3 regions of the Bacteroides salyersiae genome follow, and region 3 is predicted to be linked to each of the others. Evidence: riboswitches for the same ligand, from Rfam matches in the RefSeq annotation. Region 3 holds a riboswitch; each other region holds the start of a gene.
What was found. A riboswitch is a leader RNA that binds a small molecule or an ion and turns the genes downstream of it on or off. The one in region 3 is predicted to bind cobalamin.
Positions count from the first base shown of each region.

Region 1: another riboswitch for cobalamin. It lies ahead of RB604_RS19640 (leucine-rich repeat protein); the one in region 3 lies ahead of nrdD (anaerobic ribonucleoside-triphosphate reductase).
Region 2: another riboswitch for cobalamin. It lies ahead of RB604_RS20520 (anaerobic ribonucleoside triphosphate reductase); the one in region 3 lies ahead of nrdD (anaerobic ribonucleoside-triphosphate reductase).

Region 1 covers NZ_CP133452.1:5,104,456-5,107,743, forward strand. The annotation lists gene RB604_RS19635 (TolC family protein) at 1-1,193, shown strand, start outside; cobalamin riboswitch at 1,460-1,672, shown strand; gene RB604_RS19640 (leucine-rich repeat protein) at 2,126-3,288, shown strand, end outside.
Region 2 covers NZ_CP133452.1:5,367,403-5,370,690, forward strand. The annotation lists gene RB604_RS20510 (DUF3858 domain-containing protein) at 1-961, shown strand, start outside; gene trhA (PAQR family membrane homeostasis protein TrhA) at 1,022-1,672, shown strand; cobalamin riboswitch at 1,799-1,984, shown strand; gene RB604_RS20520 (anaerobic ribonucleoside triphosphate reductase) at 2,078-3,288, shown strand, end outside.
Region 3 covers NZ_CP133452.1:1,002,458-1,005,745, forward strand. The annotation lists gene nrdD (anaerobic ribonucleoside-triphosphate reductase) at 1-1,622, opposite strand, end outside; cobalamin riboswitch at 1,748-1,968, opposite strand; cobalamin riboswitch at 2,060-2,265, shown strand; gene RB604_RS03730 (putative transporter) at 2,418-3,288, shown strand, end outside.

The DNA of each region.
Region 1 (3,288 bases), 1.5 Mb from region 3:
AAGCCTATCGCGACCGGGTGGAAAACTATAGCCAGATACTAAAGCAACAACAGTTGAAAAGCGTGGCAAGCATGGAAGGACGCAAAATTGCTTTTACCGGATTCCTGCCACAAGTGGATATTACAGGCGAAGGCACCTTGAATCTGAAAGAAATGGATGCATGGGACGGTCCGGCAGGACAATACCGTAACCATACTTATCAGGGGGTATTTGTTGTAGCACAGCCATTGTATACCGGTGGCGCCTTACGGGCCCAAAACAAAATAGCGCAAGCGGATGAAAAATTAGACAGGCTGAATGCTGAACTCACTTTGGATCAGATACACTATCAGAGCGATGCCGTATATTGGAACGCTGCTGCCAGTCGCGCCATGCTGGAAGCCGCCGCCCGGTATGAAGAAATAGTAAAACAACAGTTCGACATCATACAAGACCGTTTCAATGACGGCATGATCAGCCGTACAGACCTGTTAATGATCTCTACCCGTAAAAAGGAAGCCGAGCTACAATACATCAAAGCGCGTCAGAATTATACGTTAGCATTGCAGAAACTGAACATATTAATGGGCGAAGATCCGAATGCACCGGTAGACAGCCTGTGTGCCATCGGAGTGATCTGCGAACCGGTAACGCTTATGAACCTGGATGACGTATTACAACGCCGCGCCGACTACGCAAGTACGGAAGTCAACATACAGAAAAGTGAAGCACAACGAAAAGCCGCCCTCAGCCAGTACAATCCTCAAATAAACATGTTCCTCACCGGCGGTTGGGCTACGGCATCGCCCAATATGGGCTACGATGTCTCTTTCACCCCCATTCTCGGCATGAACGTAAATATTCCCATCTTCCGTTGGGGAGCACGCTTCAAGGCCAACCGCCAACAAAAAGCTTATATAGGCATACAAAAGTTACAGCAGAGCTACGTGACAGATAATATCAACGAAGAACTTTCTGCCACCCTCACCAAATTGACGGAAACGGAACATCAAGTAACCACTGCACAAGAAACCATGGAACTGGCAGAGGAGAACCTCGACCTGGCTACTTTTTCTTATAATGAAGGAAAAGCAAGCATGGTAGATGTGCTTTCGGCGCAACTTTCGTGGACGCAAGCCCATTCTAACCTTATCAATGCACATCTTGCAGCCAAAATGGCAGTAGCCGAATACCGAAAAGTAATCAGTGAATAAAAAGGTATACAGTGCCAATCAGTTTCAAATAGCTTGAAACGATCCGTTCCAACATAATAAAACCATTCGTTTCAATTAGATGGAACCATGAGTTTCAATTAGATGGAACGATTCGTTCCAATAAGTTGAAACAGAATAAGGTATTCTGTACTTTCATGTTTGATAGTTACTCTGTTTTCAAATCAACAGAATAACTACCAAACATTACTGTCGCATACATCTATTAAAAAAATATCTGTTTTTTTCTCTCTATTACTTAATAAATTTCTAACTTTGCCGCGCATTGGTTCATTTTTCCCAAGCATTCAGAAAAATGATTAAAAGGGAATCAGGTGAGAATCCTGAACAGTCCCGTTGCTGTATGTTTCATAAAAGCGTGATGAACACTACCTCATGCCACTGAGAGGCTTCTAAGCCGATTGGGAAGGCGTTTATTCACGGAAACGAGTCAGAAGACCTGCCATGCAACATGTTCAATAGCTTTCGAGGACGAGCTATGAATCCACTGATTTGTACACAAAAAGTTGTGTACAGAAAAGGTTATTCATACATATTGGTACTCTTTGAAGCTATTTGATGGAAAAGTAACTATCAAATAGAAATATTAATGGGAAAAACTATGTTCCAACGTTTCCTATGTGTAGTAGGAATGTGTAGTTTGCTTTTGCCTGTGGAGGCACAAAGCAGTAAAAACTTACGAGGTATAAATAAAGCAACAAATAATCGGAATATTGTTTTTAGATTATAACCTATGTGATAAATTCTTACGCCTGTAAATCTTGAACAAAAGAAACATTTTTATTTTAATATTAAACTATGATAAAATGAGAAAAATTTACTCTTTAATTCTTTTACTGTTTGTCACATGGCAGGTTTCTGCCCAAGTTTCAGTACAGGGTCAACCTCACCCTGTCGCAAAACAGTTAGTACCAATGAAAGCTATTGCAGAAGGTACTTTTACAATGGAAATGATTGAAAATTGGACTGGCGAAGGTGAAAATAAAGCCGCATTAGCTATCCAATGGAATGCAGAAGGAGAAACTAATGCTTTAGTATGGGGATATCGTTGGGATGGTGAAGCTACAGGAGAGAAAATGATCAGAGATATTGCAGCTGCTGATCCACGTTTTTTCTGTATGACAGAAACCGGAACAGCATATGGTTCCACAATTGCAGGTCTCGGATATGATGTTAACAAAAGTGGCGACTTTGCCGTTCAAAAAGATGGAAAAATTTACTATCCGGACGAAGAGGGCGTAATATTCACCGGAGGTTATGGATATGACGGTTTCACTTGCCTTGACCCAGAAGATTATTGGCAATCAGGCTGGTATCAAGGATATTGGTCTTATTGGCTAAAAAGTTCAGATGAAAGTGCCTGGGGCTACAGTGGTGTAGGCGCCACAGGCAGAAAATTAACAGACGGTTGTTGGGATGGATGGAATTTTGCTGTTAACATGAGTTCTCAACCATGGAAAGAAATGGCCCCTGCTGCTAAAAACGGCCCCACAGCACCATCAATAAAAATTCAACCTGAAAGTATTGTTGTTTCACCTGGTGAATCAGCAACCTTTGCTCCCGAATTTAAAGGAGATACTCTTGTTTATCAATGGTATAAAAATGAAATAGCAATACCTGATGCAAAAACTCCTCATTACACAATTCCGTCAGTTACAGTTGAAGATGCAGGTTCTTACTATTGCATTGTTAAGAATATCCTTGATGAAATCTCCACTGATACCGTAACTTTGACTGTAGGAAATAAAAACATAACTGCTATTCCTGGAAGCGAACCTAATACCGCAATAGTCACCTATGATGATTCATATATAACCTATTCCGGATTACTGACAATTCCTTCTACGATCAAACTTAATGGTAGTGATTACTCCATCATAGGCATTGATAATATGGCTTTTAAAGGATGCAACAAATTAACTTCTATAATCCTTCCGGACAATCTGACTACTTTAGGAGAAAAAGCTTTCAGCGGTTGCACAGCATTATCATCAATTATATTGCCTAACGAAGTAGAACAAATCGGAGATGAAACCTTTAGTGGATGTTCTGCCCTTACATCCATTACTGTAAATGA
Region 2 (3,288 bases), 1.2 Mb from region 3:
GCAACCTATCGCCGCTTCCGATGTCTGCCGGGCAGGATTCGGTGACTGTAAAGGATTATCCAATTACACCCACGCCATGTTGAAGGAACTGGGTATCCCGTCTGTTTATACTGTAATCAGTACTGACAACGAACGGCTACTGCCTGATTTTTCCAGTGTCGATCAAATGAATCATGCCATCCTGCAGGTTCCGCTCCCGGAAGATACGCTTTGGTTGGAATGCACCAATCCGCAGCTACCATTCGGATATGTACATAGCGGTATTGCCGGACATGATGCTCTATTGATTACAAAAGAAGGAGGGATTATGTGCCGCCTGCCCTCCTATCCCGATTCGTTAAATACGCAAACAACTAACGCTTCTGTCACTCTCACTCCTACCGGAGGAGCAAAGATAAAAGCCAGCGGAATCTCTCGTTTGTTTCAATATGAAAGTATGGCAGGTATCACCAGGCTCGAGCCGTCACACCGGAAAGATTATTTACGTTCCGGCATCAATCTGATACAGGCTAATATAAACAATATACAAATCAACGAAGCCAAAGAAGTCATTCCCATGATCGATATCCAATATACGATCGAAACGGAACAATACGGAAATAAAACAGGAAATCGATTGTTTATCCCGGCCAACATCTTCCGTAAAGGATTTACAACGCCCGATCTTAAACAACGTGTACAGGATATCCATATAAATTACGGCTATTTGGATACAGACAGTATTTGCCTGCAAATACCGGAAGGATATACTATCGAATCTCTCCCCAAGACTTGCCAAGTAACAAGCAGCTTCGGAAGTTTTAGTTCTTCCTTAATGATAAAGGACAAAGAAATATGTATCATACATCGCTTATTGATGCACCGGGGAATTTATCCTAAAGAGATTTATAAAGATTTTCTTGAATTCCGTAAACAGATAGCGGCACAATACAGCAGCAAAATTATTCTAAAGAAAGAATAAGAGCCTGTTGTTTTGGAAAAATGGAGTACCTTTACAACCGAAACCAATAAAGATACGACATTGAACAATCATCGATATACACATGGTGAAGAGCTCGCCAACACACTGAGTCATGGAGCCGGTATTCTGTTAGGAATCATAGCAGGATACTTCTTATTGATAAAAGCAGCCGCAGGCAACGATCCCCACTGGGCCGTTGCCTGCGTTTCTGTCTATTTGGCGGGAATGTTATCCTCTTATATCAGTTCTACCTGGTATCATGCTTCCGCTCCGGGAACGACGAAAGAATTATTACGGAAATTTGATCACGGAGCCATCTATCTGCACATTGCAGGTACCTATACCCCTTTCACCTTGCTGGTGATGCGCAATGCCGGCGGATGGGGCTGGGGCATCTTTGCATTTGTCTGGTTATCCGCCCTTATCGGTTTTATCCTTAGTTTCAAAAAACTAAAAGAACACAGTAATCTGGAAACATGCTGCTATGTCGGAATGGGCGCCTCCATCCTGATAGCATTAAAACCGCTAATGGGCTGTCTTTCAGAAATAGGGGCATCCTCCGCCTTCTGGTGGCTCATCGGTGGAGGAGTATCTTATATCATCGGAGCCATATTCTATTCATTGCGCAAACCCTACATGCATTCAGTATTCCATCTCTTCTGCCTGGGTGGCAGTATAGGTCACATTGTTGCAATTTGGTTGATCTTATAAAACTGAGAACCTGTTTAAGTTTTCCTCTTAAAAGTTTTCCAAAACGGAAAACTTTCTGTATCAAGAAGAAAGAAAAGTTTCCCGAATTTTAATGTTAAAAGCTAACCAACCTACAAGTAATTCTACTATCTTTGTCCCCGTTCCGGAGCTAAAAAGAGGTTTAGTCAAAAGGGAACGCTGTGCAAATCGGCGACAGTACCCGCTGCTGTAATTCTCTGAGAATCCGCACACTATGCCACTGCGAGTTTCATCGTGGGAAGGCGTTGCGAAGGAGAGATAAGTCAGAAGACCGGCCGGACAGATTTACCATTTCACGATTGACGATCGATCATCAGAGTTACGCTAATCGTAAATAGTAAATTATCTAATTGTTTAATTTATAAATTACTTTCGGGAGTTAAAGTTATGAACTACGCTGAAATTTGTATCATCAAACGTGATGGTAAAAGAGAAGATTTCTCTATTAGTAAGATCAAGAACGCTATAAGCAAAGCGTTCAGTGCCTCCGGTATCACTGACGAGCAACAGCTCGTAGCGGATATTACCATGAATGTCATCAGCCGCTTTTCCAATCCTACCATCACTGTAGAAGAAATTCAAGACTTGGTGGAAAAAGAATTAATGAAAGTACGGCCCGAAGTTGCAAAAAAGTACATCATCTATCGCGAATGGCGTAATACGGAACGCGATAAAAAAACACAGATGAAGCATGTCATGGACGGAATTGTCGCTATCGACAAGAATGACGTGAACTTGAGCAATGCCAATATGAGCAGCCATACTCCGGCAGGTCAAATGATGACTTTCGCTTCAGAAGTGACCAAAGATTACACGTATAAATACTTACTGCCCAAGCGATTTGCAGAAGCACATCAATTGGGGGATATCCATATACATGATCTGGACTACTACCCTACAAAGACCACTACTTGTATCCAGTATGACATGGACGATCTTTTCGAACGTGGATTCCGTACCAAAAACGGCAGCATACGTACCCCGCAAAGCATCCAAAGTTATGCCACATTGGCAACTATCATCTTCCAAACCAATCAGAACGAACAACATGGCGGACAAGCCATCCCGGCATTCGACTTTTTCATGGCAAAGGGAGTAAATAAATCATTCCGCAAACACCTGAGTTCTTTTATCAGCTTCTATATCGCGATGGAAACCAATACCGCAGTGGAAGAAAAAGCAATCCGCGCCTTGATCGAAGAACATCTGCCCTCTATCAAGACCAACGAACTGGAACGTGAAACACTGCGCATGGCACTCACCGCCCTTCAAATCAATATAGACAAGGAACATCTGGCACGCGTCATTGAAAAAGCTTATCAGCAAACCCGGAAAGATACCCATCAGGCTATGGAAGGTTTTATCCATAATCTGAATACAATGCACTCGCGCGGAGGCAATCAGGTGGTATTCAGCTCCATCAATTACGGAACGGATACTTCCGCCGAAGGACGCATGGTGATTGAAGAACTGTTAAAAGCTACTATCGAAGGGTTAGGCACCCGTGGAGAAGTTCCGGTATTTCCTATTCAGATATTCAAAGTGAAAGACGGAGTATCCTATTCGGAAGAAGATTATCAGAAAGCAATGACGGATTT
Region 3 (3,288 bases):
TTAAACAAAACTTCCTTTGTACGATACTTCTTATTATATTTTTCTATCATACCCAAAATCTCCTGCACAAATGCTTCATATTTGGGATTATCATTGATTTCGATTCCCATAAACTGAGCTGCTTCAACCAAACCGTTGACACCGATAGTCAAATATTGACGACTCATATTGATATAACCGGCATCAAACAAAGGTAACATACCTTTTGCCTGCAACTGTTTCAGATTCTCATTGTAAGCCAGTTGTACTTTGTGAACCAAATCGACGACCTCTTCCAGAAAGAAAGGATAAAGCATACCCGACTTCACTGCATGCTGGATACAACGATTCAGATTAATAGTCAATACACTCTTCGAACCGGTAGAAACCCCGCCGGCACCTAACGTATAACTGAAACCATTATCTTGTATTTCATTACGCAAACGGCAACAGCTACTTAGGGAATCGGCATTATCACTCATATAGGTAAAGAAAGAGTGCCCTCCGGCATACATTTCGGCAGTGAAATCTCCATATTCTTTATCTAATACGTCACCATCTTTGGTCAGCAATGCCATTGTTTCGACAGGAAACGTCAAAACGGTCCGTGTGCGTTCCTTATTAAACCACCTCATAAAGCGCTTTTGCAACCAACTCAAAGAATCCCAATCGGGTTTACTTCCATCGGGAAAAACAAAATGCTCGAAAAGACTATTGAAATAGTACTTGTCATAATAGGCTACATTCCAAAATACCGCCTGAAAATTCCGTGCACCCGTAGGCTGATTAATAGAATACACTATCTGTTCAAAACAATCCGTTATAATCTTATCGATCGTTCTTTGCTTAGCAGACAAATCAACAACCTTGTCAGCGTGTTTATAGTAATCCTGTCCATACTCCAAGCCTACAAAATAATTCATGTACATTAAAAACTCCGGAGTAGCGCATGCACCGCTCAACATACTGGATACAATGAATACCATGTTGACAAATCCTCCACAGAAAGATTTCAGATTAGTCGGAGCCGTCGAATTGCCTCCCACACCCACAGTGCCGTTTATCAACCAAGGATACATGGTGATACTTGCACAGTAATTGGCGAGATTAGTCTCATCATTCTTATAAATAAAATGATGATTCAAAAGTTCAAGATAGCGGTCGGAGACTTCTTTACCATACAAATCTTTCAAACGATCCGTCAATAACCGGCGGTTCAAACGAATAAAATTCGATTTTGGCAATTCACCTATCAAAGTAGCGATGTTCTTGTTCTCCACATTTGCATTTGCATCATATTTACTGCCGGTAGCAGGATTGGAAGCGTCACAATAATCAAGCAAGAATCTAAGCTTGTCTCTGACTTCACGGTCTTCCAAATGCTTCTGACGATACAGCATATATGCTTTTGCAACACTGTAATAATGCTCTGCCATCAGAGCTACTTCCACCTGATTCTGGATTTCTTCCACACTGGTTCCATCACTGACACTGACACGGCTCAATACATTGGTAATGACATCCTGTGTAGCAAAACTCCCTACTGACAAAAAAGCTTTGGCAATCGCATTTTTAATCTTATCAAGAGAAAACACTTCTCTTTTCCCATCTCTTTTGATAATGAATATCTCCGAACTAATCATACTTATAAATTAAGATTTAACAAATAAATTCATCATAAAGCTATTCAAATACGACAATTCACGGAGGTCAGTAATAAAATGAAATCGGTAGAATCCACTCCATCGCCTTTCACCCGAAAGCCTTGAATGAGGTAATGAAACCGGCAGGTCTTCTGACTTGTTTTTATTACAACGCCTTCCCGATTCTATAAAAATAACCAGTGGCAAAGATTGTTGTAACATTTCTCTTTCAAATGCAAGAGATAAAACTTACAGCTACGGGGATAGTCCCTGATTTTCACAGGATTCCCTTTTAATTCCGGTTCGCATTGAAGCTACTTCAGAAACCGATATTGCTGACAAAGTTAGAAATTAAATCAAGAATTCAACTTGAAAAGGAAAAAATATTCAGCCGTATCTTTTTTCTTCGTTTCTTCCCCATTGAATTATAAAATCGACTATCTTTGCCCCGAATTGGTTGCGGATAGACATTTCGACTATTCGGATTAAAAGGGAATCGGGTGAAAATCCCGGACAGTCCCGCTGCTGTGAAACTCTGCTAATATCTTGAAAACAGACCTTTGCCACTGGTTCTTTTTATAGAACCGGGAAGGCTTCAAGATAAGGAGTCAGTCAGAAGACCTGCCATTCATCAAAGGCTGTTTTTACTCGTGGGATTAGGAAAGCAGTGTGAAAGAAGATGAATCCAATGAAAGAACCTGCGAAAGAGATACCTGTAAATATGGGTATGTCTATGTTGTGATACAATTAATCGAGGTTCTGTGGTTGATACATTAAAGACAAATTTATTATATTATGGAACTTCTCAGAAACCTTTTCGAAGGATACCCCAATCTTTGGGGTGGTGGAGTGGCACACTCCGTACTTATTTTATCGTTGGTTATAGCCTTCGGTATCATACTGGCTAAAATAAAGATAGCCGGAATTTCATTGGGTGTCACATGGATACTTTTCGTCGGTATCGTATTCGGGCATTTCAACCTGAGCTTAGACGAACATCTGCTACACTTCCTAAAGGAATTCGGATTGATATTATTTGTCTACTCCATCGGTTTACAGGTAGGGCCTGGTTTCTTTTCCGCTTTTAAAAAGGGAGGATTTACACTGAACATGCTCGCCATGACAACTATCTTTCTGAGTGTTGTTATTACCATCATCCTACACTTCGCCACAGGCGTTCCCATCACAACAATGGTCGGAATTCTTTCCGGTGCCGTCACCAATACCCCGGGATTGGGTGCTGCCCAACAGGCCAACAGTGACCTGAACGGTATCGATGCGCCTGAGATAGCAATGGGATACGCCGTAGCCTATCCACTCGGAGTGGTGGGTGCTATCCTTTCATTACTTGCCTTGAAGTATATTTTAAATATCAATACGACCAAAGAAGAGGCCGATGCGGAAAAAGGATTAGGACACTTACAAGAACTGACTGTACGTCCCGTCACCTTAGTTATAAAAAATGAGGCGATAAACGGAAAGGCAATTAAAGATATACGCCCGTTGGTAAACCGGAATTTTGTTATTTCGCGTATACGTTATCATGAAGGAAACAAAGAGACGGAATTGGTTAACTCGGGTACTATCCTGCATTTGGATGATGAGATTTTAATTATCTCCAATCCGATAGATATTGAGGCTATCACGGTCTTCTTCGGTAAACAAG